DNA from 2 places in the Providencia alcalifaciens genome. Region 1 is predicted to be linked to the other one. Evidence: predicted binding sites of a transcription regulator. Region 1 holds the regulator's gene; the other holds the start of a gene.

What was found. The regulator PhoB, encoded in region 1, activates phosphate uptake and scavenging genes when phosphate is short. The targets are predictions, from matches to a motif close to CTGTCATAAAACTGNCNNAT.
Region 2: pstS (phosphate ABC transporter substrate-binding protein PstS) is a predicted target of PhoB. The motif match lies at 4,301-4,320, and genes of this name have one in related genera.

Annotation. Positions count from the first base shown of each region.
Region 1 covers NZ_OU659204.1:773,032-789,101, forward strand. Annotated here, with positions in the region: gene LDO73_RS03360 (hypothetical protein) at 132-431, opposite strand; gene LDO73_RS03365 (nitroreductase family protein) at 884-1,483, opposite strand; gene LDO73_RS03370 (AAA family ATPase) at 1,701-5,384, opposite strand; gene sbcD (exonuclease subunit SbcD) at 5,387-6,601, opposite strand; gene phoB (phosphate regulon transcriptional regulator PhoB) at 6,980-7,669, shown strand; gene phoR (phosphate regulon sensor histidine kinase PhoR) at 7,693-9,012, shown strand; gene brnQ (branched-chain amino acid transport system II carrier protein) at 9,507-10,835, shown strand; gene ggt (gamma-glutamyltransferase) at 10,910-12,676, opposite strand; gene LDO73_RS03400 (peroxiredoxin C) at 12,889-13,491, opposite strand; gene LDO73_RS03405 (ACP phosphodiesterase) at 13,698-14,309, opposite strand; gene queA (tRNA preQ1(34) S-adenosylmethionine ribosyltransferase-isomerase QueA) at 14,503-15,585, shown strand; gene tgt (tRNA guanosine(34) transglycosylase Tgt) at 15,661-16,070, shown strand, end outside.
Region 2 covers NZ_OU659204.1:264,200-280,269, forward strand. Annotated here, with positions in the region: gene LDO73_RS01145 (Tex family protein) at 1-1,110, opposite strand, end outside; gene greB (transcription elongation factor GreB) at 1,273-1,758, shown strand; gene ompR (two-component system response regulator OmpR) at 1,873-2,592, shown strand; gene envZ (two-component system sensor histidine kinase EnvZ) at 2,589-3,920, shown strand; gene pstS (phosphate ABC transporter substrate-binding protein PstS) at 4,420-5,463, shown strand; gene pstC (phosphate ABC transporter permease PstC) at 5,575-6,531, shown strand; gene pstA (phosphate ABC transporter permease PstA) at 6,533-7,414, shown strand; gene pstB (phosphate ABC transporter ATP-binding protein PstB) at 7,453-8,229, shown strand; gene phoU (phosphate signaling complex protein PhoU) at 8,243-8,974, shown strand; gene LDO73_RS01190 (ABC transporter substrate-binding protein) at 9,215-10,054, shown strand; gene LDO73_RS01195 (amino acid ABC transporter permease) at 10,129-10,881, shown strand; gene LDO73_RS01200 (amino acid ABC transporter permease) at 10,883-11,635, shown strand; gene LDO73_RS01205 (NCS2 family permease) at 11,862-13,196, shown strand; gene yihI (Der GTPase-activating protein YihI) at 13,669-14,187, shown strand; gene hemN (oxygen-independent coproporphyrinogen III oxidase) at 14,403-15,776, shown strand.

The DNA.
Region 1 (16,070 bases):
GAATAGAAAAATAACTGACTGGCAATGTGCCAGCAAAAGCGGATTAATACAGAAATAAAATTCGGGGAGTTTAAACTTAAGAGTAAATGGCAGCTCCCCGAAATATTATGCTTATTAGATCTTCAATTAACTTATTCATAAGTCACGTTTAACATAGGTAATTTACTGTATTTGTCATATTCAACTTTGACATACTCGGATTCCACTTTTTTACCATTTTGCAATGAACCTGAAGCGGTGACTGTTTTACCATTACGATAACAATCAATATTTACGTGAGTTTTTTGTGAAATATCCACTTCACACTGAGGCTCATAGATATAACCACCAAATGAAACTGTACCTCCTGAAGATGGGTTGATATTACTTGCAAAAGAACAACTCGAAATGAAGATTGCCACTACAGTAGTTAATAAAGATAAACGTTTCATAGTCCACCCCCTTAATAACACTGACCACCATCCAATACTGCTTCTGTGCTCTTATTTTTAGTGTAGTTCAAATATTGATAATGCAAAAATAAAAGTTTGGTCTATAAGTAAATACTATTACCATGAGGATATAACATATTGATGTCAATCAAGTTAAGGTTGTTTTTCAGTTTTATATAAGTGATTAAGAATACTATTTTTTATAAAATTGCGACCAATATATAAAAAATAAATATTATTTTTGAATAAGTGCTAATTGGTTTTGATTAATATCCCAGAGGTGTTTTTCTGTTGGGGTAATTTGCGATAGTTGAGGATTTTATATTGTTAAGAGTTTAATGAAATTCAGATTTGTTATATAAATAAATATATAATGATTTTGGTGGATAAATAAAATAAAGCCTCTGCAAACATTTGCAGAGGCTATAAAGATAATAACGATTAGTGATGAATTATTTGAATACTTTGAAACGAACGTCGTCGTCCATAAAGTCTTTATCACCAGCTGGTTGCTCAATTGAACCAAATACCATTTGAGCGCGTAAAATCCAATTCGCTGGGATATTCCACTCTTGTTGAACTTGATTATCAATTAATGGGTTGTAGTGCTGTAATGATGCACCCACATTTTCCTGAGATAATGTTGTCCATACTGCCAGCTGCGCCATACCGCTCGCTTGTTCTGACCAGATAGGGAAGTTATCTGCATAGAGTGGGAATTGCTCTTGTAAGCCAGTCACTACGTTTTTATCTTCAAAGAAAAGAACGGTACCTGCACCTGCTGCAAAGCTATTAATTTTTTGCTCAGTTCCCGCAAATGCCGCTTCTGGTACGATAGCGCGTAACGCTTCTTTGGTGATATTCCACAGTTTTTTATGTTCTGCACCAAATAACACCACAATACGTGAAGTTTGTGAGTTAAATGCTGATGGGGAGTGCTTAACCGCTTCTTTGATAAGCTCAGCCACTTTCTCTTCCGAGATTGGTAATGAATCGCCTAAGTTATAAATAGTGCGACGATTTTTAATCATTTCGATAAATGCGTTAGACATGTTTGTCCCCTTGCTTTTGTTTAGAGCACGGCAATTTATTGAACAACCTCAGAAGCCGTAACTTGTTTCGATATAAATTGTTTCGATGTGAATAACTATAAAGGTATCCCAACCAAATCATAGAAAAAAAATTTAACCTTAATGTTCAAATTTTTGAATGTTGTTATGAAAATACAATAACTTCATGTAGTTATTGTGTTTTTTTGGCTCGGAGTAGTTAACTAACACGATAATGGCTTGGAAGCTCACTAAAGCCGAGTCCGTTAGTTTTTTTCACTGCAATTTGTACTGGAATTCGTTCTTTCATCGCTTCCACATGGCTAATCACCCCAATGGTTTTTCCTGATGCATTTAGGCTCTCTAATGCATCTAGGGCGATGTCTAAAGTTTCAGCGTCTAGCGTACCGAAGCCTTCATCTAAAAAGAGTGACTCTAATTGTGTGCGATGGCTCACCATGTCAGAGAGTGCAAGGGCTAGCGCGAGACTGACTAAGAAGCTTTCACCCCCGGAAAGGGTCTTCGTATCGCGAATGCTATCCCCTTGCCAACCATCAATAACTTGTAATTCGAGGTTGGCTAAATGGCTACGTTGTAGCAAATAACGACCATGCAATTTATCGAGTTGCTGGTTAGCGAGCGAGACTAAACAGTCTAGGGTTAGCCCTTGAGCATAGCGACGGAATTTATCCCCTTCAGCGGAACCGATTAAGGTATTGAGATAACTCCAATCGTCGTAGCTTAATTGGCTCTGTTCAATTTTATTCAATAACTCGCGCTGTTGGTGACGCTGTTGCTGATCACGCTCAAGCTGGTTAATGATTTGCCCTTGTTGCTGGTTCAAGATCTTGATTTGGCTCTCTAACTGTTCGAGAGCTTGCTGAATTTGTTCCACAGAAAACTCAGTGAATTCCACTAAACGTTGTTGCTCATGATTTGCTATGGCTGACTGGCTTTCTTGGTAGCGAGTTTCCGCCTCCAGCCGCTGTTGAGTCACTCGTTGTTTAAGCTGCTCCAGCTCAATTTTCTCTTCAGTAGGCAGTAAGGCATTAAGGAATTGCTCTTGAGTTTCGAAGGGGCTGCTATTGAGTGCAGCAACAAACTGAGCGTGAGCGGCTAGCTGTCGCTGGCTAAGTTGCTTCAATTGGTGATCAAGTTCTTGGGCACTCCCGTTGAGTGCGGCAATATTTTTATCTATTGCGCTAATTTGTTCTGAAAGCGTATCAACTTGATGTGTGTATTGAGCTTGTTTTTCTTGCATTTTTTGAATAAAAACAGCAACTGTTTGGCCTTCTAATAGATTCTGGCGTTGCATGTTTTTTTGTTCAATTTGCTGATTTAATTGCTCTAATTGCTGCTGTTGAGCAGAAAGTTGCTGAGCTAATTGCTGAGCATTCGCTGTTTCAGCTGCAAGCGTTGCCGTATCAACTTCAATATTTTTGGTGATTTGCAGGAAGGTTGCTTTTTGCGCTTCATAATATTGCCCGCGTTGCTCAATCTCTTGTAGCCAGGTGGTAAATTGCGCTTGATTTGGCAATGTGAGATTGAATGGAGCCAGCGAGGCTGTAAGCTGCTGTGTTTGTTGTTCTAGGCGTTGTTGCAGAGATTGCTGCTCAGCTTGGTTATCTTCTAATTGCTGTGACTGATGCTTAAGTTTTTCATCAAGGAGAGATAACTCAGAAAACAGCTGTTTAGCTTGAGCTTGCTGTTCATAATATTGGTTTTTAGCCTCTTGGTACTGACGCTCTAACTGTGCAAATTCATTGATGATGGCTTGCTGAGCGGTAAGCTTTTCTTGTAATTTAACAAGGGATTGCTCTACCGCTGACGCGGTTTTGGCTAGTTCAGGGATATGTGCTTGCTCACATGCCTTTAGCCATTGATTGTTCAGATTATTGAACTGCTCTTGTAGCTGCTTTTGAGCCAATTCGTTATCTTGCTGGCGGCGTTTGTCTGCTTGCAATAAGGCTTGCTGCTCAGTGAGCTTTTGTTTTTCGGTCTCAATTTGAGTCATTAGCGTAGCCAGTTGCTGCTGGGTCTCATTGGGCATAACGGCTTGATATGATGCTAAAGCAGGGTGCTCCAATGAACCACAAAGAGGGCATGGAATCCCTTCAATGAGCTTTTGGCGTTCATGTTCTAAGCTGACAATTGTTTGTTCCAGCTGAAGTTTTTGCTCCAAAACTTGATGTTGAGGCTGGAGCTGAGTCACTCTATCTTGCGCAATGGTAATCTGTTGTGCCAATTGGTTGATAGATTCGCTGAGTTGGTTTTGCAACTGAGTTTGTGACTGTAATTGCTGCTGTTTTTCCTCATGTTGAGCCAGTAAAACAGGCAGTATTTTCGCGTGTTGCAAATGCTCTTGTCGCTGTGAAATTGCGACCTTAATTTCTTCAATACTGTGCTTTTCTTTATATTCCTGAAACTGCTTTTCTAGCTGATTAAAGCGAGAGTGCTGCTCTTCTAAATGGCTTTGAGCCAGTTGAGATTCTTTGGATTTTTGCTGCTGAACTTGTTGTAGGGTTTGCCATTCAAGGTTGATAGCTTGCTGCTTTTTCTGACTTTGAGTTAGGCGTTCTGTGAGTTCATAAATAAATTTCCCTTGCTGTTGCCAGCTACCGAGTTGAGCGACAATTTGGGCATCATTTTGATGTTCTTGTAGAAATAACTGGGTTGTATTCAATTCATTATTGGCATGAAAAATTTTCTGCTGAGTGCTCTCTACACTCGATTTTTTCTGCAAATATTCGCCATTTAGCTGATTCAATTGCTCGGCAAATTGGACTTTTTGCTGGTTAAGCTGTGTGAGCAAATTGTCGAGTGGTCGCACTTCGTTATCGATCATTGCCGTGGTTTTTTGTACCCACTCTTTATATTGGTTTTGTTCCGACTGAGCTTGAGTGTGTTGGGTGACTAATGGCAAGCGCTGCTTTTGAGCGTCTTCTAAAAGTAATGTGGTGCGCTGCTGTTTTTGGGTCTGTTCATCGAGTTGAGTTTGCAAGCTTTGCACTGCCATCCAATCAGGGCGTAAGGCTTCCGCTGGTGCGCTTTGTGCCAGTTTATGCAAGCTGGGTTCGGCGGCTTGATATTGCTGTAGAGCTTGCTGCTGTGCAATCTGTAATCGCTGGGTATTTTGCACCAATTGTTGATGTTGCTGGTGCCATGTTAGCGCTTGTTGATGGCGGTTTTTATTCTGGCTCAGTTGCTGTTCTTGCGCTGAATATTGTTGCTGTTTTTCAACAAGTTCTTGATACTCTGATTCAGTAAGTAAGTTAATACTGCCCGCTTGCGCTCGAAGAATATCGAGATCGGTTTTAGCTTGTTTATGTTGGTTAAAAATATACACCGAAATCTGGCTGTAAATTTCGGTGCCAGTGATCTCTTCCAGTAAATCGGCACGCTCTTTTTCGGTGGCATTTAAAAAGGCGGCAAAATCCCCTTGAGAGAGCAAAATAGATTTAGTGAAACGCCCAAAATCGAGCCCGGTGATTTGCACAATTTTTTCACGAACTTCACTGATTTTTTCTGCGATGATCTGCCCATCAGCGACGGTTGCAAGCTCTGCTTTTGCATCTTGCAGGTTACCATCGGGTTTATTATTTGCTCGGCGTTGACTCCAAAATGCGCGATAAGCGATGCCTTTAACTTCAAACTCCACTTCCGCTAAACATTCACCCGTATGGCGGGTCATCAACTCATTTTTGCTTTTTGATATTGCGCCTAACCGTGGAGTTTGGTGGTAAAGCGCAAGGCAGATGGCATCCAATAAAGTGGTTTTTCCCGCGCCAGTCGCTCCTGTGATGGCAAATAACCCATTACTGGCAAAAGGCTCTTCTGTGAAATCAATCTTCCATTCACCTTTTAGGGAGTTAATATTTTTCAGGCGTAAGCTTAAGATTTTCACAGTTATTCTCCCTGCTCATTGCGCAAGTTGGCGTAGGATTGCTTGAACAGCTGCAATAAACGTTGCTCTAACGCTTTGTCTTCCAATGCCTCTTCGGTAAGTCGTCGAGTAAAGACTTCTTCGGCGGTCAGCTCATTTAATGTTTCATTCTGCGGAGTGAGGTTTTGACCAGTCTGTGCCCGCCGCGCTCGGCGTAGGCGAACCACTTCAACAGGGAGTTCTTGAGTAAGAGCTTCAATACGTTGTTGTATATCACCAAGATAGTCTTGAGTGGCGACTTCAATATCTAACCAAATAGGGAGCTCATTTTCTGGGATGGGTAAGTCTATTAATTGTTTTTGTAATTCTTTCAAAGAGCCCTTTAAACTTAATAGCGGTTGGAAAACCGGAATTGGCAGTAAAGTAACATTGGCAAATTGGTGCTGGTTAAATTCGACTAAGCAGACACTTTTTTGTTGCTGTGACTCATCAAAACTGAGTGCAATTGGAGAGCCGCTATAGCGAATATGTGCTTGTCCACCAATTAGTTGAGGACGATGGATATGTCCGAGCGCAATATAATCTGCGGGTGGGAATGCACCAGAAGGAAAAGCATCCAATGTGCCAATATAAATCTCACGCACTGAATCTGTCAGTTCTGCACCGACGACAGTCAAATGCCCTGTGGCAATAATCGGGATATCTAAGCCCAGCTCTGTACGTTGTTCAACGGCTTTTTGGTAACAGCTTTGGTAGCGTTCATGAATGGCATTTTGTAATGAAAGTTGTTTTTCTTCACTGCTTTGCCCCGCAATGCTGACTTGGATATCTCGCGGTCGCAAAAAGGGGATTGCGCACACCAATCCATTTGGGTTCCCTTGCTTATCTTTCAATGTGATGACAGGGGATTCGCTGTTTGATGTGATGACGTGAGTATTTAAATAACGTAATAACGCGCTGGATTCATTCAAAACAGAGACAGAATCATGGTTACCACTCAAGATAACTAATTGGCAGCCTGTTTTTTGCAAATCAACAATAAACTGATTGTAGAGTTCGCGCGCATAACTTGGGGGCGCGCCAGTATCAAAGACATCGCCAGCCACAATCAGGGCATCCACTTGGTACTGTTTGACTTGCTCGATTAGCCAACGCAAAAAGTGTTGGTGTTCAGCAGATCGATTTTTAGTGAAAAAATACTGACCTAAATGCCAGTCTGAAGTGTGGATGATGCGCATGAGCTAGCGGTTCCTATAATTATGAAGCTTTTACTATATTAATATTCAGACGCTTTATACTAATATTCAAACCATTTGGTTTGTTGCGTCACAGTATACCGTATAGAGGCTAAGTGAAGGCAAAGGCATGGCAAATTAAACAGTAAAAAAGAGAGAGTTGCGAAGCGCTTCGCAACGAAAGCGAAAACCTAGGCTTGTGGTGATATCGTTGATTTGTCGTGAAATGAATGATGTGGCGTTAATATTTCACTTACATGACATTAAACTGTTAATCTAATGATAGATCTTGATTGTGCGTTGAGATATTCATAATTCTGTCACAAAACTGACGCATAATGCGGTCACATTAAAAATCTCTTCTTATTTACAGGAACAATCATGGCAAGACGCATTCTAGTCGTTGAAGATGAAGCGCCCATCCGAGAAATGGTTTGTTTTGTATTGGCACAGAATGGTTTTCAGCCTACAGAGGCTGATGATTATGATTCTGCGATAGCGCAATTGGTTGATCCACTTCCTGATTTAGTATTATTGGATTGGATGATCCCCGGAGGTTCCGGTATCCAAGTCATTAAACATATGAAGCGTGATAGTGCCACGCGAGATGTCCCCGTGATGATGCTAACAGCAAGGGGTGAAGAAGAAGATCGCGTGAAAGGATTAGAAGTGGGAGCGGATGATTATCTCATTAAACCGTTTTCACCAAAAGAATTGATAGCCCGGGTTAAAGCCATTTTACGACGAATCTCTCCAATGGCGACAGAAGACATTATCGAGATGAACGGGCTAGTGCTTGACCCTACCTCTCATCGCGTTACCAGCAAAGAAATTCCCATTGATATGGGCCCTACCGAATACAAGTTACTTCACTTCTTTATGACCCATCCAGAGCGAGTTTATAGCCGCGAGCAGTTACTCAATTATGTTTGGGGTGCAAACGTGTATGTGGAAGACAGAACGGTGGATGTCCATATTCGTCGTTTAAGAAAAGCGTTAGAGTTAGATGGACATGATAAGATGGTGCAAACGGTTCGTGGTACTGGCTACCGCTTCTCTGTTCGCTATTGAGAAACCATTAGGGAGAAACATGGGTGCTTGAACGCTTATCCTTAAAACAGCTGATTTGGGGGCTGTTTTTATTTATTTTACCCGCATTGATACTGTCTGTTTTTATTGGACACCTTCCGTGGCTGCTAGTGATCTCTCTACTCGCGGCACTCATTTGGCACGGATATAACCTGCTAAAGCTTTCTGACTGGCTCTGGTTGGATAGAAGTATGCTGCCGCCGGATGGCAAAGGGGGATGGGAGCCGATATTTTATGGTATCTATCAGATGCAGCAGCGTAACCGTAAGCGTCGCCGTGAACTAGGGCAGTTGATTAAGCGATTTCGCAGTGGGGCTGAATCCTTGCCTGATGCCGTGGTAATAATGACCACCGAAGGCAATATATTTTGGTGTAACCGCCACGCTCAACAGCTTCTTGGTTTTCGCTGGCCAGAGGATAACGGACAGCATATTTTTAACTTGTTACGTTATCCTGATTTTAGCCGTTATTTCACCGTGAAAAATTATGACCAAGCGCTGACGATTGAGCTTAACAGTGGCGAAATTGTTGAGTTTCGTATCTTACCGTATGCAAGTGATCAGCTTTTGATGGTGGCTCGAGATGTGACTGAAAAACGCCGTCTAGAAAAAGCCCGTAGAGACTTTTTTGCTAACGTGAGCCATGAGTTGCGTACGCCATTGACCGTTATTCAAGGTTATCTTGAAGTCATGGATGATCAAGAAGGCACTTCACCGATGAATAAAAAAGCGTTGTCGGTGATGCAAGAGCAGACTCATCGAATGGATAACCTTGTGAAGCAATTGCTGCAATTATCCCGTATTGAGGTTGCCCCTCAAATTAATCTTGATGAACAGATTAATATGCCGGTCATTCTTAAGATGATTGAACAAGAAGCGATTAGTTTAAGCCAAGGGCGGCACGAGTTTGAATTCAGTATTGATGAAAAACTTCGAGTTCATGGCAATGAAGAGCAGCTACGAAGTGCGGTGGCTAACTTAGTGTATAACGCCATAAACCATACACCAGACGGTACGAAAATTATGGTGAAATGGCAACGAACCAGCAATGGTGCACAGTTTAGTGTGAGTGATAATGGTCCGGGAATTCCAGCGGAGCACCTTCCTCGCTTAACAGAGCGTTTTTATCGTGTGGATAAAGCGCGCTCAAGGCAAGGTGGCGGTGGAACAGGGCTGGGCTTAGCAATTGTTAAGCATGCCGTTCAGCACCATAGTAGCCAGCTCTCAGTCACCAGTCAGGTTGGCAAGGGCAGTGAGTTTTCATTCACATTACCACCAGTGTTTATTGTGTCAGATAAAAAAACGAATACACTAAGCGCTAAATAATCGAAAATCCCAAGCCTTGCTAATAAAATCATTGTGTTAGCAAGGTTTTTTGTTTTGTAATTCATCCCATATTGGTGTTATTTCTAACGCCTGCGCTATATTTTCAATTTTATCCTGAAATTTTCTTCATCTTATTCTGCCAAAATCTCGTCAGTGCGGTTAAAAAATGTTTTGTTGATGATTTTTTAGCCTGAATATATACGGGATATTGCAATTTTACTGATAGTAATCACTGGTTCTTAAATTTAGTTTGGTACATTGTTCTTGTTTTTGGGTTTGCTATTGCCTTTTTTCCCTACAAAAGTTTTACTTGTCGCCAGTTATTGGCGATTTTTACTGTTTTTTGATGTTTAGTATTATAAAGCTAACCAAAGCATGCATTTTATATTGTTAATGCAATGTTGATCAGAACTCTATTTCGTCATATATGTTCCAATAGGTTACCGATGAAGTGACCTGTTTTTATTTCATAATTTACTAAAAATTAACATAATATGGCTCATCGTTTATCATCCAGAGATATCCTCGCCTTAGGTTTTATGACCTTTGCGCTGTTTGTTGGGGCTGGAAATATCATTTTCCCGCCAATGGTCGGTTTACAAGCCGGTGAACAAGTTTGGACTGCGGCACTTGGCTTCTTAGTCACTGGTGTCGGCCTTCCTGTTCTTACCGTTGTTGCATTGGCGAAAGTGGGGGGCGGTATTGAAGCGCTCAGCACGCCAATTGGCAAAACCGCCGGTCTGCTATTAGCTATCGTTGCGTATTTATCGGTGGGGCCTCTTTTTGCGACCCCAAGAACGGCAACAGTTTCTTATAAAGTGGGTATTGCACCACTGCTGGGCGGTGAATCTGAAATATCGCTGCTGGTTTATAGTGCCATCTATTTTGTACTGGTGATCGGTATTTCGTTATATCCAGGTAAATTGCTAGATAGCGTTGGGCACATTTTGGCACCAGTCAAAATGTTGGCGCTGGCAATTTTAGGTGTTGCTGCTGTTATGTGGCCTGCCGGACAACCGATTTTGGCAACCCCTGAATATCAAGATATGGCATTTTCCAATGGCTTTATTAATGGCTATTTAACGATGGACACATTAGGTGCCATGGTTTTTGGTATTGTCATTGTGAATGCGGCGCGTTCCCGTGGTATTGAAAACTCATCATTATTAACTCGCTATACCATGTGGGCAGGTTTAATTGCTGGGGTGTTATTAACTCTGGTCTATTTATCGCTGTTCAAATTGGGCGAAAATAGCGGGTCATTGATTCCAAATCCTGCTGATGGCGCTGATATTCTTCACGAATATGTTCAATACACGTTTGGTAATTACGGTAGCTTCTTCTTAGCGGTGTTGATTTTTGTTGCCTGTATGGTGACAGCGGTAGGGCTAACCTGCGCATGTGCTGAGTTCTTTAGTCGCTATGTGCCAATTTCTTACCGTAAATTGGTATTGATTTTAGGCTTGTTCTCTATGGTGATTTCAAACCTCGGACTGAGTAAGCTGATAGCGTTCTCATTGCCGGTATTGGTTTCGATTTATCCACCTTGTATCGTTTTAATTTTGATGAGCTTTACGTTGAAATGGTGGCGTAACCCAACCATCGTGATTGCTCCAACGATGTTAACAAGTTTTGTGGTCGGTTTGGTTGGTGCAGTGAAAGCATCTGATAACTTGAAGACTTATATCCCAGACTGGATGACATCTATTCCACTATATCAGCAAGATTTAGCATGGTTATTACCATCGCTGGTTGTGTTAGTGGTTGCTGCGCTGTGTGACAGATTGATCGCACCATCAAGTGAGCATCATAAGCACGCATAATATATTGTAAATAGATAAAAAAATGCCAGTAGATGATAAATCAGCTGGCATTTTTCATTTTAATTATCGATTAATCAATTCACACCTACCGCACTGCCTGCGGGGCGACGAACGTCGTTGGAGCCGTAAATAAAGCCTTCACGGACTTTGCCAGAAACAGCAGAGTCGTTGCCGGAAGATTTCGCACTCACACCCGCACCGTCAGGAATGCCGATCATAATTAGCTCGGCAGCGCCCCATGGGGTCTGCTCCACCATCTTATAACCCATCTTATCGAGTAGTGCTAAACTGTCTTTGGAGACACCGCGTTGCTCATAATAAACCTCGTCTGGCAGCCATTGATGGTGAATGCGAGGGGCATTCACCGCTTCTTGTGGCGGCATGCCATGGTCAATAATGTTTAATGCGGTTTGCAAGGTAATCGAAATGATCCTTGAGCCTCCCGGTGAACCGAGTACTAAGAATACTTTGCCGTCTTTAGTGACAATTGTCGGGCTCATTGATGATAGTGGGCGCTTACCGGGGGCGATAGAGTTTCTTTCCCCTTGCACTAACCCATACAGATTTTTCTCACCAACTTTGGTGGTGAAATCATCCATTTCATCATTCAGGAAGAAGCCTGTACCCGGTGGGATCACGACAGAGCCAAATCGACCATTAATCGTATAAGTGGTTGAAACGGCATTACCTTTATCATCCACGACAGAATAATGGGTGGTTTCCGGTTTTTCGTGTGGCCCCATTCCAGGTTGAACTTCAGTAGATGGCGTCGCTTTATTTGGTACAATTTCTTTGCGCAGCTCGGCAGCATACTGTTTGCTGAGCAGTTTACCCGTTGGGTTATCCACAAATGCTGGGTCACCTAAGAATGTATTGCGATCCATATAGGCGTGGCGCATCGCTTCAGTCAGCGTATGAATATATTCTGCAGAGTTGAAGCCCATCTCTTTGAGATCATAACCTTCTAAAATATTGAGGGTTTCACAGATAGTTACGCCGCCCGAACTTGGTGGTGGTGCAGAGATAAATTTGTAACCACGGTAGGTACAGCTAACGGGTGTGGTATCTGAGATGGTGTAATCAGCAAAGTCTTGAGCTGTTAGGATCCCGCCATTTTTCTTGGATGCGGCTTCTACGATTTTAGGAATATCTCCTTCATAGAATGCAACGGGGCCTTTATTGGCGATTTTTTCCAGTGTGTTTGCCAAATCGGTTTGTACCAGCAAGTCTCCCGGTTGGTAAGCACTTCCATTTGGTTTTAAGAAGATCCGAGCCACTTCGGGATCTTGTTTGAAGCGTTCGGTTGTGGTGTCGAGTACGTCGGTATCGCCACGGGTTAGGACAAAGCCCTCTCGAGCGAGCCTAATTGCGGGTGCCATTACTTGCTGGCGGCTCATAGTACCGTATTTTTCAAGGGCATAATCTAAGCCTTTCACTGTACCTGGCACACCCGATGCGAGGTAGCCATATAAGCTGGCATCTTTGATAAGTTTGCCGTCTTTATCTAAATACATATTGGCACTGGCGGCTTTCGGCGCTGTTTCGCGGAAGTTAATAAAGATATCTTTACCATCCGCAAGGTGTAGCGTCATAAAACCACCACCACCAATATTGCCACAGCAAGGGTTAACAACGGCTTGGGCATAACCGACTGCCACCGCTGCATCCACCGCATTTCCTCCTGCTTTTAAAATGTCAGCACCAATTTGTGATGCAAGGTGTTGAGAGGAGACAACCATGCCTTTTGTTGCTTCAACGGCAGGTTCAGAAGCGGCATAAAGTTGACTTGAAGTTAGCAACGAAATCAGTAGTAAAGAGGGGCGCAATGCATTTTTTATCATTGGTATCTCCCGATTTAGTGAAGGAAGTAACGCGTAGATGTAATACAAATAAATAATTTGTTAAATATTTGTATCATCCAGATATAGCATGAATGATTTGAAGGGTTGAATAACAAAAGTGAAAAAGTGTTAACGCGGTAGGATAAATTTTAGATAGGCATAGATACAAAAATGCCGGCATAAAGCCGGCACTTAAAACTTAACAGACTGAATTATAGGTCACTTGCGTTTTTAGTCAGGTAAGCAGCAACGCCTGTTGGAGATGCTTTCATACCTTCTTTGCCTTTTTCCCACTGAGCTGGGCAAACCGCACCGTGCTCTTCGTGGAATTGCAGCGCGTCAACCATACGCAGCATTTCGTCGATGTTACGGCCTAATGGCAGGTCGTTAACTACTTGGTGACGAACAACACCATTTTTATCAACTAAGAAAGAACCGCGCAGAGCAACACCCGCTTCTGGGTGCTCGATGCCGTAAGCTCGCATGATGTCGCGTTTGATATCAGCAACCATCGGATATTTAACTTCACCGATACCGCCGTTATCAACAGGCGTTTTACGCCATGCGTTATGAACGAATTCTGAGTCGAAAGAAACACCAACGATTTCTACGCCGCGTTTTTTGAATTCTTCATAGCGATGGTCGAATGCAATCAGTTCGGAAGGACATACAAAAGTGAAGTCCATTGGCCAGAAGAAGATCACAGCTGGACGACCGTTCAGGTGCTTCTTCAGGTTGAAGTTCTCAACGATTTCACCATTACCAAGAACAGCAGCAGCAGTAAAGTCAGGGGCTTGACGTGTAACCAGAACCATAATGTACTCCTATGAGTTTTAAGGGTTTCTATCTCCGCAATTGAAATGGGGCATGCGGATAAATATAACCTAAGGATAAGGTTTTATCCTTGGAGAATAAAGACATTAAAACCAATCAATATGATAGCTTTTACCTATCAATGGTATCAATTTGGCAGATTAATATCAATAAGATAGTTTTATTCCATTAAAGTGCAAGTTTTAATTTATTCGGATGCACGTAATGTGAACTCTTGGACAAAAAGTTGCTGTTTTGCCGTCTCAATCATTTGTGGATAAAACTGAAAGAAAATATGTTCAAGTTCTAGATAATTAAGCAGAAAATCATTAAATGACCCACTCAGGGCTGTAAGTTTTGGGCGGCGCTTTGCCATGCCATTAAGTGACTTACCGATGTACGCTTTTTCTGCGTATTTCGTCAGCCATTGTTGAGACCAAAGATACTCATTTAACTCCTGAAATTTTTCAGGGGTATGACACAAATCTGGTTCAATGGTTTGCCTAGCAAAATGCACAAAATCAGAGAGTGAATGTGAAGGAACGAGACGCTCCCAATGCCGAGAAAGAAAATGATCCCAGACTAAATCTAAGGTGATCGGCGCGACTCGGCGGTATTCTTCGCGAAATAGCTGACGAGCTTGTTTGACGAGCGGATGGGTATCGGTGGTTCTATCTACGGCTCTGTGCATACGGATCCCTGCAACCACATCAGGCGAGTAATCTCCCGCAGGGTTGCCGCGTACATAGTCCGCCATCATGTTTCCCAATAGGGAGCTTTTGGCAAGATAGGCTAGGTGAAGATGAGCAAGATAGTTCATGGCGGTACTATAAACGAAAAATTTCAGAAACGAAAAAATGAAAGAAAAAAGAGTGCCGACACATTCCGTGCGGTTTCAGAAAATATTTGCATAATATTGGTTCTTTTTTATACAAAGTGGCGCTTATTTCTTGCGCCAAAGGCAGTGCAGCACTAGACTAGTCGCCTTATTTTTTTAGATTGATGTCAATACAATGCGTGTATCCGATTTTACTTTTGAATTACCAGAAGAACTTATTGCCCACTATCCTCAGGCTGAGCGTAGCTCATGTCGCTTACTTGGTCTTGATGGTGCCACGGGACAGCTCACGCATGGTGTGTTTACCGATATTCTTGAAAAATTGGAGCCAGGGGATTTGCTAGTGTTCAACAACACTCGCGTGATCCCTGCTAGATTGTTCGGTCGTAAAGCTAGCGGCGGTAAAATTGAGGTTTTAATTGAGCGTATGCTCGATGACCATCGTGTTTTGGCCCATGTTAGAGCCTCTAAAGCACCAAAAGAAGGCACCGCGCTGCTATTGGGTGAAGATGAAAGTGTGAATGCAACGATGCTCGCTCGTCACGGCGCACTGTTTGAGCTGCGTTTTGATGATGCGCGCGATGTATTAAGCATTCTTAACCAAATTGGGCACATGCCATTACCTCCGTATATCGACCGTCCAGATGAAGAGTCGGATAAAGAGCTGTATCAAACCGTGTATAGCCAGCGTCCGGGCGCGGTTGCTGCACCAACAGCGGGTTTGCACTTTGATGAGCCTTTATTAGAAGCATTACGCCAAAAAGGCGTTGAGATGGCATTTGTGACATTGCATGTCGGGGCGGGAACGTTCCAACCAGTGCGTGTTGATTCCATCGAAGACCATATTATGCACTCTGAATATGCAGAGGTTCCGCAAGAGGTGGTTGATGCTGTGTTGGCGTGTAAGGCGCGTGGAAATCGTGTAATTGCGGTAGGGACGACATCTGTTCGTTCACTCGAAAGCGCCGCGAAGGCCAGCGAAAACGCTTTAATTGCTCCATTCTTTGATGATACCCAGATATTTATTTATCCGGGTTATGAATATCAAGTGATTGATGCCCTGATCACTAACTTCCATTTACCAGAATCCACATTAATTATGTTGGTCTCTGCGTTTGCGGGATATCAAAACACCATGCAGGCCTATAAAGAAGCTGTTGAGCAAAAATACCGTTTCTTTAGTTATGGTGATGCCATGTTTATTACGCCAAACGCCAATGCTCGCTTTGAGCAAGTCGGCTTGGCAGAACAAGAATAAGTGGCGGCGTAGCTGCTTGCTTAGATTCAGTAACCAGTAGCACCAGACTGTTTTTCTGATGCTAGGAGATAAAACGTGAAATATGAATTACAGACAACCGACGGCAATGCGCGTCGTGGTCGCCTGATTTTTGAACGCGGCGTGGTAGAAACTCCGGCGTTCATGCCAGTAGGAACTTACGGCACGGTTAAGGGGATGACCCCTGAAGAAGTGAAAGAAACCGGTGCTCAAATTTTACTGGGCAACACTTTCCACTTGTGGCTACGTCCGGGTCAAGAAATCATGAAATTACATGGTGACCTGCACGATTTTATGCAATGGCAAGGCCCGATCTTAACGGACTCAGGCGGCTTCCAAGTCTTTAGTCTTGGTACAATGCGTAAAATTAAAGAAGAAGGCGTTCATTTCCGTAATCCAATTAATGGTGAAAAAGTCTTCTTAAGCCCTGAAAAATCGATGGAAATTCAGTACGATCTCGGTTCCGA
Region 2 (16,070 bases), 510 kb from region 1:
AACGATAGTGGCAGCTTTGGCTGCCTGACCTGTGTGTGGGTAAATAGTATCTGTTGCCATTACTTTACCCGTCGCATCAACGACCGCTACTTTTACTCCAGTACGTAAACCTGGGTCGAGGCCCATAGTGGTACGCATACCCGCAGGAGCCGCCATCAATAAATCACTGAGATTACGGGCGAATACGTTAATCGCTTCTTCTTCCGCTTTCTCGCGCAGGGCGCTCATGATTTCGGTTTCTAAGTGCAGTAACACTTTGACTCGCCAAGTCCAGCTGATGACGGCTTTACGCCATTGGTCAGCGGGAGCATTGTTTAAACGCACATCTAAATGGCGAGTAATAATTTCTTCGCAATAGCTCTCTTTTGGCGGCTCTTCAAACTGAGGGTCACAGTTGAGGGATAACTGCAAAATACCTTCATTGCGACCACGAAACATGGCCAAAGCGCGGTGCGAAGGAACTTGAGCAACCGGTTCATGGTGATCAAAATAGTCGCTAAATTTTACGCCTTCAGTCTGTTTACCATCAGCAACAACAGAAACAATGTGCGCATTCTTCCAAATATAGTCGCGAACTTTCGCTAATAAGGAAGCATCTTCGGCGAAACGCTCCATTAAAATGTAGCGAGCACCATCTAAAGCAGCTTTGGTATCGGCTACACCTTTATCCGCGTCAACATAGCGTTGTGCAAGTGTATCCGGTGATTGGCTTGGATCGTTCCACAGCGTATCAGCTAAGGGTTCTAAGCCCGCTTCGATTGCAATTTGCCCACGAGTACGGCGCTTTGGTTTGTAGGGGAGGTAAAGGTCTTCGAGTTCGGTTTTATTCAGCGTTGTATTGATGGCAGAAGCGAGTTCTGGAGTAAGCTTACCTTGTTCGTCAATGGATTTTAGAATGGTTTGCTTACGGTCGTTTAACTCTCTCAAATACCCTAAACGGCTCTCTAGCTGACGCAGCTGAGTGTCATCCAATCCCCCCGTAACCTCTTTACGGTAGCGGGCGATAAATGGGACGGTATTGCCTTCATCCAATAATGTAATGGCTGAAAACACCTGTTTCGGTTGGGCTTGTAGTTCGGCCGCAATAATTTGGCTTAGAGTTTCATTCATGTCGTGTTTAAATACCTACTCAAAGAACAGTGAAAATAGACTGCACAGTTATACTTGCTGGTAGACAGAATTGCCAGACAGAATTTTTGCCTAGTGGTAGGCAAGTCGCAGATTATATTTTATAAAATATTATAATTATCCGATTTATATACCTTTAATGAGATGAATAAGAGCCTTTTAATTACCCGTGAAGGATGGGACGCTTTAGACAAAGAACTTAAATATCTTTGGAGAGAAGAGCGCCCACGAGTGACACAGTCCGTCTCTGAAGCCGCAGCCCAGGGGGATCGTTCCGAAAACGCAGAATATATCTACGGTAAAAAACGGCTACGGGAAATAGACCGCCGTATTCGTTTTTTATCCAAAAGGTTGGATCAGCTTAGAATTGTTGAACCCGACCCTCGACAAGAGGGGCGTGTGTTTTTTGGCGCATGGGTTAAGCTTGAAGATGATAATGAAAATATCAGAATTTTCCGGTTAGTGGGGGCGGATGAATTTGATCCTGCTAAGCAGTGGATTTCTATCGATTCACCAGTGGCTCGCGCATTAATTGGCAAGCAGGTTGATGATGAAGTGGTCGTCACAACGCCGGGCGGAAAAGTCACGTACGTTGTGCTAGAAATTAGCTATAAGCCATTAATCAGTTAACGAGTAAAATGATTCATTAAAGTTAGTGTTAATGGTAAATTACTGGCATGAATATTATTTTTGTTACTTTCATCAGCAGAATAATTCTAAAATTCCACACTTTGGGGGCTATAAATGCAGGAAAGTTATAAAGTTCTTGTCGTCGATGATGATATGCGTTTACGTGCTCTGCTTGAACGTTACCTCACCGAGCAGGGTTTTCAGGTAAGAAGTGCAGCGAATGCTGAACAGATGGACAGGATCCTAACGCGGGAATCTATTCATTTAATCGTATTGGACTTAATGCTTCCTGGGGAAGATGGCTTATCCATTTGCCGTCGTTTACGTAGTCAAAACAACCCAATTCCAATCATTATGGTCACCGCGAAAGGCGAAGAAGTTGACCGTATTGTGGGCTTAGAAATTGGTGCGGATGACTATATCCCTAAACCGTTTAACCCTCGTGAACTGTTAGCGCGTATTCGTGCGGTGCTGCGTCGCCAAGCGAATGAGTTACCAGGTGCACCATCGCAAGATGATGCCGTCATCACTTTTGGTAAATTTAAACTTAACCTCGGAACCCGTGAAATGTTCCAAGGCGAAGAAAATATGCCATTAACCAGTGGTGAGTTTGCGGTGTTGAAAGTATTAGTTTCTTATCCACGCGAACCATTATCTCGTGACAAGCTGATGAGTTTGGCTCGAGGTCGTGAATACAGTGCGATGGAACGTTCTATCGACGTTCAAATCTCACGCTTACGCCGTATGATTGAAGAAGATCCTGCGCACCCACGTTACATTCAAACCGTTTGGGGCTTAGGTTACGTATTTGTTCCAGATGGAAGCAAAGCATGAAGCGACTGAGGTTCTCACGACGTAGTACATTTTCTCGCTCGTTATTTTTGTTTGTCGCGCTCCTGTTCGCAAGCCTTGTGACCAGCTACATGGTTGTATTGAATTTTGTTGTGATGCCAAGCTTACAGCAGTTCAATAAAGTGCTTGCCTATGAAGTGCGTACATTGATGACAGAGAAAATGGTTCTACAAGATGGAACCTCAGTGCGAGTCTCTCCCGCATTACGTAAAAAAATCTACAATGAGCTCGGTATTACCTTTTACGCCCATTCAGCGGCGATGGAAGAGGGATTAAACTGGGCAAAAGAGTATGATTTTCTAAGTGAAAACATGTCGGAATACTTAGGTGGCAAGGCCAGCGTGCATCTGGAACTTGGGCGTGAGTATCCGATATTGTGGTTAACATCCTACCTAGCACCAGATATTTGGGTGCGCGTTCCACTCACCGAAATCGGTCAAAATCAGTTTTCTCAAGTTTTCCGCTATACACTCACGGTCTTCCTCACTATCTTTGCGGGGGTTTGGCTCTATATTCGCTATCAAAACAAGCCATTATTAGAGCTGGAATATCACGCGGGTGAGGTCGGTAAGGGGCATGTTATGCCACCGATGCAAGAGAAAGGTGCCACAGAGGTTCGCGCGGCTATTCGCTCGTTCAACCATATGGCGGCAGGGATAAAATCCCTCGAAAATGACCGTACAGTATTAATGGCAGGGGTCAGTCATGACCTTCGAACGCCACTAACCCGCATTCGTCTCGCGACGGAAATGATGGGGCCTGAAGATGGCTATCTCGCTGAATCTATCAACAAAGATATTGAAGAGTGCGACGCAATCATCGGTCAATTCATGTCTTACCTGAAAACAGGGCAAGAGATGGATATGGAGTTCTGCGACCTTAACGCTATTCTCAACGAAGCTGTTGTTGCTGAAACCAACGTCGTGGGTGAAATTGAAACCAATTTAGTCCCAGGGCCGGTGATGTTCAACGGTAACCATCTTGCTATCAAACGCGCAATTACCAACATGATAGTCAACGCTTATCGCTACGGAAATGGCTGGATCAAAGTCAGCAGTGGTAAAAACGAAGATTACGTTTGGTTTCAAGTTGAGGATGACGGCGCAGGGATCAAAGAAGAAGACATTCAACGCCTATTCCAGCCATTCGTACAGGGTGAAAAAGCCCGTAGCAACAAAGGTACAGGGCTGGGACTCGCGATAATTCGCAGAATTATTGATGCCCATGAAGGGAACATTGAGATCCATAAAAGCGAGCGCGGCGGGTTTGCTATACGGGCTCTTCTCCCCCTAAAAGAACGTGAAGACTGATATCTCGTCGTATTTCAACTTGTAGGGGTGTTGACTACGCTCAGCTACTCAGGTCACATACTTGTGTATGCTCCCTGAGATATCTTCTCTTGTCGCCTACCTACAAGCTGAAATACTTAGAGATATACTGTGTAGATAGAAAGATAGAAAGATAGAAAGATAGAAAGATAGAAAGATAGAAAGATAGAAAGATAGAAAGATAGAAAGATAGAAAGATAGAAAGAATAAAAGAGAAAGAAATTTTTTCATTTATGACAACATGTCATATTCCAAACGCTAAGCTGTCATATTCATTAATCTTATTTAGTTGATTGAAAAATAAGAAAATAATCATTTTTGTACCCTTCTGCTACACTTAATCATGTCGATAAAATCCGCAAATGTCATAAAACTGTCATAAAGATGACATATTGCCGTAACTCAATTGTCCTATTTTCCCTACCGTGACATACACCCAATAATTTAATACTTGATTATTTCTTACATCCCCGGAGGGATTATGAAAATGATGCGTACCACACTAGCAAGCGTAATGGCAGCAACCTTATCTCTGACTGCAATGTCTTCTTTTGCTGCTACCAGCCTGACCGGAGCTGGCGCGACATTCCCTGCTCCTGTTTATGCGAAGTGGGCAGATACTTATCAGAAAGAAACAGGTAATAAAATTAACTATCAGGGGATCGGTTCTTCTGGTGGTGTAAAACAAATTAATGCGAAAACAGTTGATTTCGGTGCGTCTGATGCGCCATTGACTGATGAAAAACTCAAAGAAGACGGCTTATTCCAATTCCCAACCGTGATTGGTGGCGTGGTTTTAGCGGTAAACGTTAAAGGCATCGAGTCTAATCAACTGGTTCTTGATGGTAAAACTCTGGGCGACATCTACTTAGGCAAAATTGCTAAATGGAATGACCCAGCCATCGCAAAACTGAATCCAAACGTAAAATTACCTGACCAAAACATCGCTGTGGTTCGCCGCTCTGATGGTTCTGGTACCACATTCGTCTTCACAAGCTACTTAGCAAAAGTTAGCTCAAACTGGAAAGATGAAGTGGGTGCAGGTTCAACGGTTAACTGGCCGAAAAACAGCGTAGGTGGTAAAGGTAATGATGGCGTTGCAGCCTTTGTTCAACGTCTGCCAGGCTCTATCGGCTATGTAGAATATGCTTACGCAAAACAGAATAATCTTGCGTATACTAAGCTGATTTCTGCAGATGGTCAGCCAGTTTCACCAACAGGTGAAAGCTTCAGCGCAGCAGCGAAAAAAGTGGATTGGTCCAAATCATTTGCACAAGACCTGACTAACCGTGAAGGCGCTAACGCATGGCCAATTACCTCCACCACATTCATCTTAGTTCACAAGCAACAAGCGGATGCTGAGAAAGGTAAAGCGGTTCTTGATTTCTTCAACTGGGCTTACGACAAAGGCGGTAAACAAGCAGAAGCATTAGATTATGCTGTATTACCTCAAGAAGTTGTGACCGCAGTACGTGCAGCATGGAAAACAGAAGTAAAAGATAGCCAAGGTAAAGCACTGTTCTAAGTGCCCCTCGGGTTGGAAAAGGGTAAGCGGGTGCTGAGGAATAGCTCCCGCTTATTCACCGTAGTAACGTAAGTCCTACTGAAAAGTAGGCATGGAATGAGAACAAAGCGCATGGCCGAAAAAATAACGGCATTCAAAGCCCCTAGTAAATCGGGCGACGTGATTTTTAGTGCATTAGTCAAAATAGCAGCGCTAATCACTCTCCTCATGCTTGGTGGCATTATTATTTCCCTGATTTTCGCATCTTGGCCAAGTATGCAGAAATTCGGGTTTTCGTTTTTGTGGAATAAAGAATGGGATGCGCCAGCAGAACAGTTTGGTGCATTAGTGCCTATCTACGGCACCATCGTCACATCATTAATCGCTCTGATTATCGCCGTACCTGTGAGTTTTGGTATCGCATTATTCTTAACAGAGCTAGCGCCTAACTGGTTAAAACGCCCATTAGGTATTGCGATTGAGCTTCTCGCTGCGATCCCAAGTATTGTTTATGGTATGTGGGGACTGTTTGTCTTCGCACCGTTATTTGCAGAATACTTCCAAGAACCAGTTGGTAATGTCATGTCGAGCATTCCAATTGTTGGCGAGTTATTCACCGGTCCTGCGTTTGGTATCGGTATTCTTGCGGCGGGTATTATCCTCGCCATTATGATCATTCCTTACATCGCCTCAGTAATGCGCGATGTATTTGAACAAACTCCTGTGATGATGAAAGAGTCAGCCTATGGAATTGGCTGTACTACATGGGAAGTAATTTGGAATATCGTTCTGCCTTATACCCGTAATGGGGTGATTGGTGGAGTGATGCTGGGGCTAGGTCGTGCACTGGGAGAAACCATGGCGGTCACCTTCGTCATCGGTAACACATACCAACTCGATAGCCCTTCACTGTTTATGCCGGGTAACAGTATTACCTCCGCGCTGGCGAACGAATTTGCTGAAGCGGAAAGTGGTTTACACACGGCGGCATTGATGGAACTTGGTTTAATTCTGTTTGTGATTACCTTCATCGTTCTGGCGATTTCCAAGCTGATGGTAATGCGCCTTGCTAAGAATGAGGGACGCTAATATGTCGACTTATGAGCCTGTTGTAGTGAATCAAAAAGAGCGCGCACGCCGTCAAGCATGGCGTCGTCAAGTCAACAGAATGGCATTATTAGTCTCCATGCTGACGATGGCATTTGGTCTGTTTTGGTTAGTGTGGATTTTATTCTCCACGGTAACGAAAGGGATTGATGGTATGTCCCTCAATCTGTTTACCGAAATGACACCGCCGCCAAATACAGAAGGCGGTGGTTTGGCGAACGCCATTGTGGGAAGTGGATTGCTTATCTTGTGGGCGACCGTTATCGGAACACCATTAGGGATTTTAGCGGGCATCTACTTAGCGGAATATGGTCGCAAATCGTGGTTAGCTTCGGTGACGCGTTTTATTAACGACATTCTGTTATCTGCGCCTTCAATTGTCGTTGGTCTGTTTGTTTACACCATTGTGGTGGCTCAAGTACAGCATTTCTCAGGTTGGGCTGGCGTGATTGCACTTGCATTACTGCAAATCCCAATTGTTATCCGTACCACTGAGAATATGTTGAAGCTCGTGCCAGATAGCCTGCGTGAAGCGGCATATGCACTGGGCACCCCAAAATGGAAAATGATTTTATCCATTACATTAAAAGCATCTGTATCTGGGATTATTACCGGTATTTTGCTGGCTATCGCGCGTATTGCGGGGGAAACCGCACCGCTGCTGTTCACGTCACTGTCGAACCAATTCTGGAGTACCGACATGAATGAGCCAATTGCTAACTTACCAGTGACTATCTTCAAATTTGCAATGAGTCCGTTCTCTGAATGGCAGCAATTAGCATGGGCAGGGGTTCTCCTTATCACCTTATGTGTCCTGTTAATCAATATCATTGCCCGTGTTGTGTTTGCACAGAAAAAACACTAATCCCAGACGAATAAAAGAATTGATAGAGAGAAGTCACCATGATTAATGCAAACGATATTGCAAACAGTAAAATTAAAGTTCGCGACCTTAACTTCTACTATGGAAAATTCCACGCGCTGAAGAATATCTCTTTAGACATTGAAAAGAACAAAGTGACTGCGTTTATCGGCCCATCAGGTTGTGGTAAATCTACGCTGCTGCGTACATTCAACAAAATGTACGAACTGTATGGTGAGCAACGCGCTGAGGGCGAAATTTTACTTGATGGTCAAAACATTCTGACGGACAAACAAGACATCGCGTTATTACGTGCGAAAGTCGGTATGGTGTTCCAAAAACCAACGCCATTCCCGATGTCTATCTACGACAATATCGCGTTCGGTGTGCGTTTGTTTGAAAAGCTGTCCCGCGTCGAAATGGACGAGCGTGTACAGTGGGCACTGACAAAAGCGGCACTGTGGAATGAAACCAAAGATAAACTTCACCAAAGTGGCTACAGCCTCTCTGGTGGACAGCAACAGCGTCTGTGTATTGCGCGAGGTATCGCCATTCGCCCAGAAGTTCTGTTACTCGATGAGCCATGTTCTGCTCTGGACCCAATCTCAACGGGGCGTATTGAAGAGCTGATCACGGAATTGAAATCAGAATATACCGTAGTGATAGTGACCCACAACATGCAACAAGCGGCACGCTGTTCTGATTACACGGCATTTATGTACTTGGGTGAGTTAGTGGAATTTAACAACACTGACAAGATGTTCACCACCCCAGAAATGAAACAAACTGAAGATTATATTACTGGCCGCTACGGTTGATATGGAGCCGACGATGGATACGCTGAACCACAACAAACATATATCAGGGCAGTTCAATGCTGAACTGGAACATATCCATACTGAGTTGATGACCATGGGAGGGCTAGTTGAAGAACAGCTCACCAAGGCTATCACTGCGATGCATAATCAGGATGAAGCCCTAGCGCGAGAAGTGATTGCCAACGACCACAAAGTTAACATGATGGAAGTGGCAATCGATGAAGAGTGCGTCAAAATCATCGCCAAGCGCCAGCCAACAGCAAGCGACTTGCGTTTGATTATGGCAATCTCAAAAACCATCGCTGAACTGGAAAGAATCGGTGACGTCGCGGATAAAATCTGCCAAACCGCACTGGAAAAATTCTCTCAGCAGCACCAGCCATTATTGGTGAGCTTGGAGTCATTAGGTCGCCATACCGTGCAAATGCTGCATGACGTGCTGGATGCTTTTGCGCGCATGGACTTGGAAGAAGCTATCCGTATTTATCGTGAAGACGAAAAGGTAGACCAAGAGTACGAAGGGATTGTTCGTCAGTTAATGACGTACATGATGGAAGACCCGCGTACCATTCCAAGCGTCTTAACTGCGCTGTTCTGTGCTCGCTCCATTGAGCGTATCGGTGACCGTTGCCAGAATATTTGTGAATTTATTTTCTACTATGTTAAAGGGCAAGATTTCCGCCATGTAGGTGGAGATAGCCTTGAAAAAATGCTGACTAGCTCGAAAGACAGCAACAAAGAGTAATCGCTAAACCACTGAGGTGTTCGCACCTCAGTGTTCATCTTCTTCATTTTCTTCTTGCTCGATAAGAGTCTTAATCTGCAACATTTTAGGGGTCGCTCCGATGGATTTTCACCCCTTTTTTTATGTCTACCCATATTCCAAATTGATATAAATATATTATTTAATATTATTTCAAGTGCTAAGAAATAGTTGATAGCTTGTGATGGTCAATTTACGCAAATTTACCGTTAGGGGCATTCAATGAAAGCACGTTTTCTTACTTCCGCACTTTTAGTTGCAGGTCTGGCGCTAACAGCGAATGTCGCTAGCGCAGATAAATTAGATGATATTAAACAAGCGGGAGTGATCCGCATTTCTGTTTTTGACAGTAATCCCCCATTCGGATTTATTGATCCTAAAACCAAAAAACTTGCTGGCTATGATATCGATATCGCCCAAGCGATTGCTGATGATCTTGGCGTGAAATTAGAGCTGCGTCCAACCAACCCAGCTAACCGCATTCCATTGCTCACATCCGGTAAAGTTGACCTGATTGGTGCCAACTTCACAATTACAGACGAGCGTGCAAAACAGGTGGATTTCTCCATTCCTGATTTTGCGACCGGGCAGAAGTTCATTGCTCGTAAAGGTGTCTTGAAAACCCCTGAAGATATCGCGCCGCTGCGTATTGGTGCAGATAAAGGCACGGTGCAGGAAGTGACTCTGCGTGAACGTTTCCCAAATACCAAAGTGATTTCTTATGATGACACTCCCCAAGCCTTTGCCGCGCTGCGTAATGGCAACGTTCAAGCGATTACCCAAGATGATGCGAAGCTGGTGGGCTTGCTAGGTAATTTGCCAGAAAAAGTGAAAGCAGACTTTGAAATCTCACCGTTTAGCTTAACTAAAGAATATCAAGCGTTAGGCGCGAGCAAAGGGGAAACGCGTTTAATTGAGAACGTGAATGCCACCTTGCTGAAACTGGAGAAAGAAGGCAAAGCGAACGAGATTTATAACCGTTGGTTTGGTCCAGACACCAAAGCGGCACAACCTCGTGGTGAATTCAAATTTGCCCCATTGAGCGAACAGCCTAAATCTTAAGTTAGTCATGTAGTTTAGTGAGAATAAACGCCCCTGCCATGTTGCAGGGGTTGTCAGTTATAGCGAGGCGAAATATGTTCGACAAATTTTTCAGCGGTGACTTCTGGTCTGCGCATTTACTAGCACCACAATACCTTGAGTGGTTTGGCTATGGTTTTTTGCTCACAGTCTGGATCTCGATTTGTACGATCATCGCTGCCACGCTATTAGGGTTTATTGCCGCCTCGGCAAGAGACAGCCAAATCGCGCCGCTACGCTGGTTTGTGACCGTTTATATTTCGATTTTCCGTAATACACCGCTACTAGTGCAACTGTTTTTTTGGTACTTCGCCTCGGGAGAAATTCTCCCTCAATCAGCCATGGAATGGCTGAATACTCCCCATGAAATTGAAATTTTAGGGGTTACATTGGGTTGGCCGTCCTTTGAATTTTTAGCCGGATTTGTCGGTTTAACGTTATACACCGTGCCTTTCATTGCGGAAGAAGTGCGCTCGGGTATCCGAGGAGTGCGGCAAGGACAGAAACAAGCGGCTCTCGCTTTGGGGCTTACCTCATGGCAGTCCATGCGCTTAGTGATTTTACCGCAAGCCGTAAAAATCGCGTTACCGCCGCTGTTAGGGCAATACATGAACGTCGTCAAAAACTCGTCATTAACGATGGCGATCGGGGTGGCAGAGCTCTCTTATGTATCACGTCAAGTAGATAGCCAATCATTACAAACATTTGCTGCATTTGGTTTAGCAACGGTACTGTACATCGCAATCATCGCCTTTATGGAAGGCTGGGGTCAATGGCGACAACAGCGTCAGTTGGCTCAGGGGGTATAAGATGGATTTTTCAGTCATTACAGATAACTGGCAATATTTGCTATTTGGGGCTTACCCTGATGGACCACTGGAAGGAGCCGCTCTAACGCTAATTATGAGCATATTGGCTGGTGCCGCGTCTATTGTCCTCGGCACATTGGGCGGTATTGCGCTGGCGATGCTACGTGGCTTCTGGGTGAATCTATTTGCCGCCGTTTTAGGCTTTTTCCGCGCGATTCCCGTTATCATGTTGATTTTTTGGACTTACTTTCTATTGCCTATTGTCTTCGGAACGGAAATTCCGGGCGTGACGGCAGTGGTGTGTGCATTAGCGCTGATCACCTCAGCCTATTTAGCCCACGGCGTGAAAGCAGGAATTTTAGCTATCAGCCAAGGGCAATGGAACGCCGGGCTTTCTCTCGGATTTAACCGCTGGCAAGTGCTGTGGAATGTGGTGTTACCTCAAGCTTTACGCATGATGGTACCTTCCTTTATTAACCAATGGGTTGCGTTAATTAAAGATACCTCCCTGGCGTATATTGTAGGGGTGGCGGAGCTGTCATTCCTAGCAACACAGGTGAATAACCGTGAAATGATCTACCCGCTGGAAGTATTCCTGTTTGTGGCATTTATCTACTTTGTGATGTGCCTGTCAGTCGAAATTATTGCCAATCAAGTGGCGAAAAAACTCAGTGATAAAAGTGCAGCGCGCAGCCGTTCAGCAAAACGCGGTTGGCTGTTTTGGCGACGTCAAAAGCTGATTGCGCTTTCTTAATCGCACAAAGGCGGCGAAAGCCCCAATGGCGGTGTGACAACCGCCATGTCTCCCTCGATATTCATTTACAGTATCAGTCAGTTAGGAAATGCGACTTATTTAAAATGACGCAATCGTTTTCTTTTGCATCGTTTAGTTGTACCATGAGCCGAAAAAAACTTTTTTTCGTGCCCACCACGCATCCATTGGCAATCTAGGGCATGACATTTCGACAAGGCGCATTTTAATGACTAATCAATCATCTGGCTCCTCGCAATCGCAGGGTCTGTTTCAGCGTGTGTTTAAATTACAAGAACACGGTACCACCGCAAGAACAGAGGTCGTTGCAGGGTTCACCACCTTCCTGACGATGGTATATATCGTTTTTGTTAACCCACAAATTTTGTCTGTAGCTGGTATGGATATCAAAGCGGTATTCGTAACCACCTGTTTAATCGCCGCCCTCGGCAGTATTTTAATGGGCTTACTGGCTAACTTACCTATTGCCGTTGCACCTGCGATGGGGCTAAACGCCTTCTTTGCCTTTGTGGTTGTTGGGGCGATGGGCTATTCATGGCAAGTCGCTATGGGCGCTGTATTCTGGGGCGCAGTTGGATTATTTATTCTGACGTTATTCCGTATTCGTTACTGGATCATCGCCAATATTCCCCTGAGTTTACGAGTGGGGATCACCAGCGGTATCGGTCTGTTTATCGCCATGATGGGACTGAAAAACTCCGGTATTATCGTTGCAAACCCAGATACCTTAGTGTCGATTGGTAACCTAACTCACCATAATGTGTGGCTAGGGGCATTAGGCTTTTTCATTATTGCCATTTTAGCGGCGCGTAATATCCATGCGGCAGTATTGGTGTCTATCGCCGTGACTACGCTGATTGGCTTAGCACTGGGTGATGTGAAATATACGGGCATTTTCTCAATGCCACCAAGCATTAGCAGTGTTGTTGGACAAGTGGACTTTGCTGGTTCACTGGATCTCGCACTTTCTGGGGTTATCTTTGCCTTTATGTTGGTGAACCTGTTTGACTCCTCAGGCACCATGATTGGGGTAACAGACAAAGCAGGTATTACCAACGAGCGCGGGACTTTCCCTCGCATGAAGCAAGCGCTGTATGTAGATAGCTTAAGTTCGGTAGCCGGTTCTGCAATGGGGACTTCGTCCGTAACAGCGTATATCGAAAGTTCTTCAGGGGTATCCGTAGGCGGCCGTACGGGCTTAACCGCGATTGTCGTCGGTGTGTTATTCCTGCTGACTATGTTTATCTCTCCGCTGGCAGGAATGGTTCCAGCCTATGCAACCGCAGGTGCGCTGATTTATGTTGGCGTTCTGATGACTTCAAGCTTAACGCGTGTGAAATGGGATGACTTAACGGAATCCGTTCCAGCGTTTATAACTGCGGTAATGATGCCATTTAGTTTCTCGATTACAGAAGGTATTGCGCTAGGCTTTATCGCGTACTGTGCGATGAAGATTGGTACAGGGCGCTGGCGTGATCTGGGTCTGTGTGTGATCCTTGTAGCAGCGATGTTCTTGTTAAAAATGGTTCTCGTCGACGCCTAATATGCTCGAATGCTCGTCATATTTTGCACTGTAGCAGCGTTGGCTTCGGTTGCTAACCCTAGTCACATACTTATGTATGCTCCTAGGGATTAGCAACTCTTGCCGCCTTGCTACAGCACAAACTATTTAGAGCATTGGAATGCTTAGGCAACTTGAATTATTTAGAATATTACTCAAGATGGTTTTCTGTTTTCTGGCGATACAGCTATTTAGAGCATTGGACAACATAAGCAACTTGAATTATTTAGAATATTGCTCAAGGTGACTCTCTATTTTTAGTACAAGACCCTTCAACGAGCTTCCCTTTTGTTGCTTGCATGCAACTCAAATTATTTAAGGTATAATCATTAAAGTATTGCTGCGAATGCAAAGTGAGATAAAATTCACCTACAATTGCAAAGTAGTGCTTTCACCGCTAAAAGGATCCTGCTAGATTCCGCAGCAGAAACTGATTTTATCAAGGTAGCAAACCATGAATTCACCAAAAAAACCGACCAGCAATCCAAAGAAAAAATACCGTAAGACGAAAGAAGAAATTAACGCGGAAGGTCGTGAGCGTAAGCGCGAGAAAAAACATCGCGGGCATAAGTCTGGTAGCCGTAATCAAGACGAGTCTTCAAATGGTCAAAAAAATGGACAAAATGTTCAGGCTGACCCACGTATTGGCAGTAAAAAACCCATTCCATTAATTGTGGAAGATAACAAGCCAACAGCACGTCCAGTTGTGAAAGAGAAGCCAGTTGCTAAAGAAAAACTGACCCCAGAAAAAGAACTGGAAATGTTGGAAAGTGACGATCGTTTAGATGCGTTATTAGCGCGCTTGGAAGAAGGTGAAACGATTACGGCGCAAGAGCAAAAATATGTTGAAACATGCTTAGACCGTATTGATGAGCTGATGAACACTCTTGGCATTGAATATGCTGAAGAAGAGGGTGATGAAGAGGAAGAAGAGAAATTTGATGACATTATGCGCATCTTAAAAAGTAAATAATTGCCTCTCTATTTGTTCCTCCCGCGGCAGGCGGGAGGAATGCTGCTTAATTTCTCGCCTACCTTCCTTTTCTTTGATGTTGCATCAGATCTGTTTTTCCTAACATCGCTATAATCTTTGCGGTATAGACTCTTTACATAAATAGCTAAAAAATAATCTAAAGAGATATAATTAACAGTGATGCTTTCGAGCTTGTGGTCAATTAAGGAATATCAATGTCAGAGCAAAATATTGTTTGGGATCTCTCTCTCATCCAGAAATATAACTATTCAGGCCCACGTTATACCTCTTATCCAACAGCCTTAGAGTTCAATCAAGACTACAACGAACAGGCTTTTGTTGAGGCAACCCAACGTTATCCTGACCGCCCTTTGTCTCTGTACGTCCATATCCCGTTTTGCCATAAACTGTGCTATTTCTGCGGCTGCAATAAGCTGGTCACTCGCCAAAAACATAAAGCGGATGAGTATTTACAAGTCATTGAAAAAGAAATTATCCAGCGTGCTGCGTTACTTAAAAACCGCACAGTGACTCAAATGCACTGGGGCGGCGGTACACCAACGTATCTAGACAAGGCACAAGTGAGCCATTTAGTTGGCTTGCTGAAAAAACATTTTCATTTTGCACCAGATGCCGAGATGTCCATCGAGGTAGATCCCCGTGAAATAGAACTCGACATGATTGACCATCTGCGCAGCGAAGGCTTTAACCGTCTAAGCATGGGTGTTCAAGATTTTAATAAAGAAGTGCAAGTTCTGGTTAACCGCGAGCAAGATGAAGAGTTTATTTTTGCGCTCATTAAACGTGCCAAAGAGACTGGCTTCACTTCAACCAGTATCGACCTAATTTACGGTTTGCCAAAACAGACCCCCGAAAGCTTCGCGTTTACGTTGAAAAAAGTGGCGGAGCTAGCACCTGATCGTCTAAGCGTTTTCAACTACGCTCATTTGCCGAATTTATTTGCAGCGCAGCGTAAAATCAAAGATGAAGACCTACCAACGGCGGAGCAAAAGCTGGATATCCTGCAAGATACTATCGCAACGCTAACATCCGGCGGTTATCAATTTATTGGTATGGATCATTTTGCTCGCCCAGAAGATGAACTGGCAGTGGCGCAGCGAGAAGGGATTTTACATCGTAATTTCCAAGGCTATACCACCCAAGGGGATTGTGATTTATTAGGATTAGGGGTATCGGCGATTAGCATGCTCGGCGATAACTATGCCCAAAATCAGAAAGATTTAAAAACCTACTACGCGCAAGTGGAAGAAAAAGGCCATGCTCTATGGCGTGGATTAGTGCTAACAGATGACGACTGCCTACGCCGCGATGTAATCAAAACGTTGATCTGTAACTTCCAATTGAGCTTTGCCCAAATTGAAGCGCTCTACCCAATCGATTTCAAAAGCTACTTCAAAGAAGACCTAGAACTGCTCAAACCAATGGCAGAAGATGGGCTGGTGGAAGTCAGTGAGAAGGGAATTAAAGTGACGCCTCAAGGGCGTTTGCTGATCCGCAATGTGTGTATGTGTTTTGATGTTTATCTTAGAAGTCAGATGAGGCAGCGCCAATTCTCCCGCGTCATCTGAATACTCTTCATATTTCGTGCTGTAGCGTTGTTGGCTACGTTCGCTAACCCTAGTCACATACTTGTGTATGCTCCTAGGGCTTAGCTTCTCTTGCCGCCTAGCTACAACACGAACTATTTTGAGTATTAAATTTTCTTTATATTTCGTGCGATAGCTGCGTTGGCTTTATTCGGCTACTCGGGTCACATACTTTTGTATGCTCCCCGAGATATCCGAATTTTGCCGCCTTGCTCTAGCGCGAACTATTTAGAACATTGGATGTTTATTAGATAGTTATCTAAAACACTCCACATC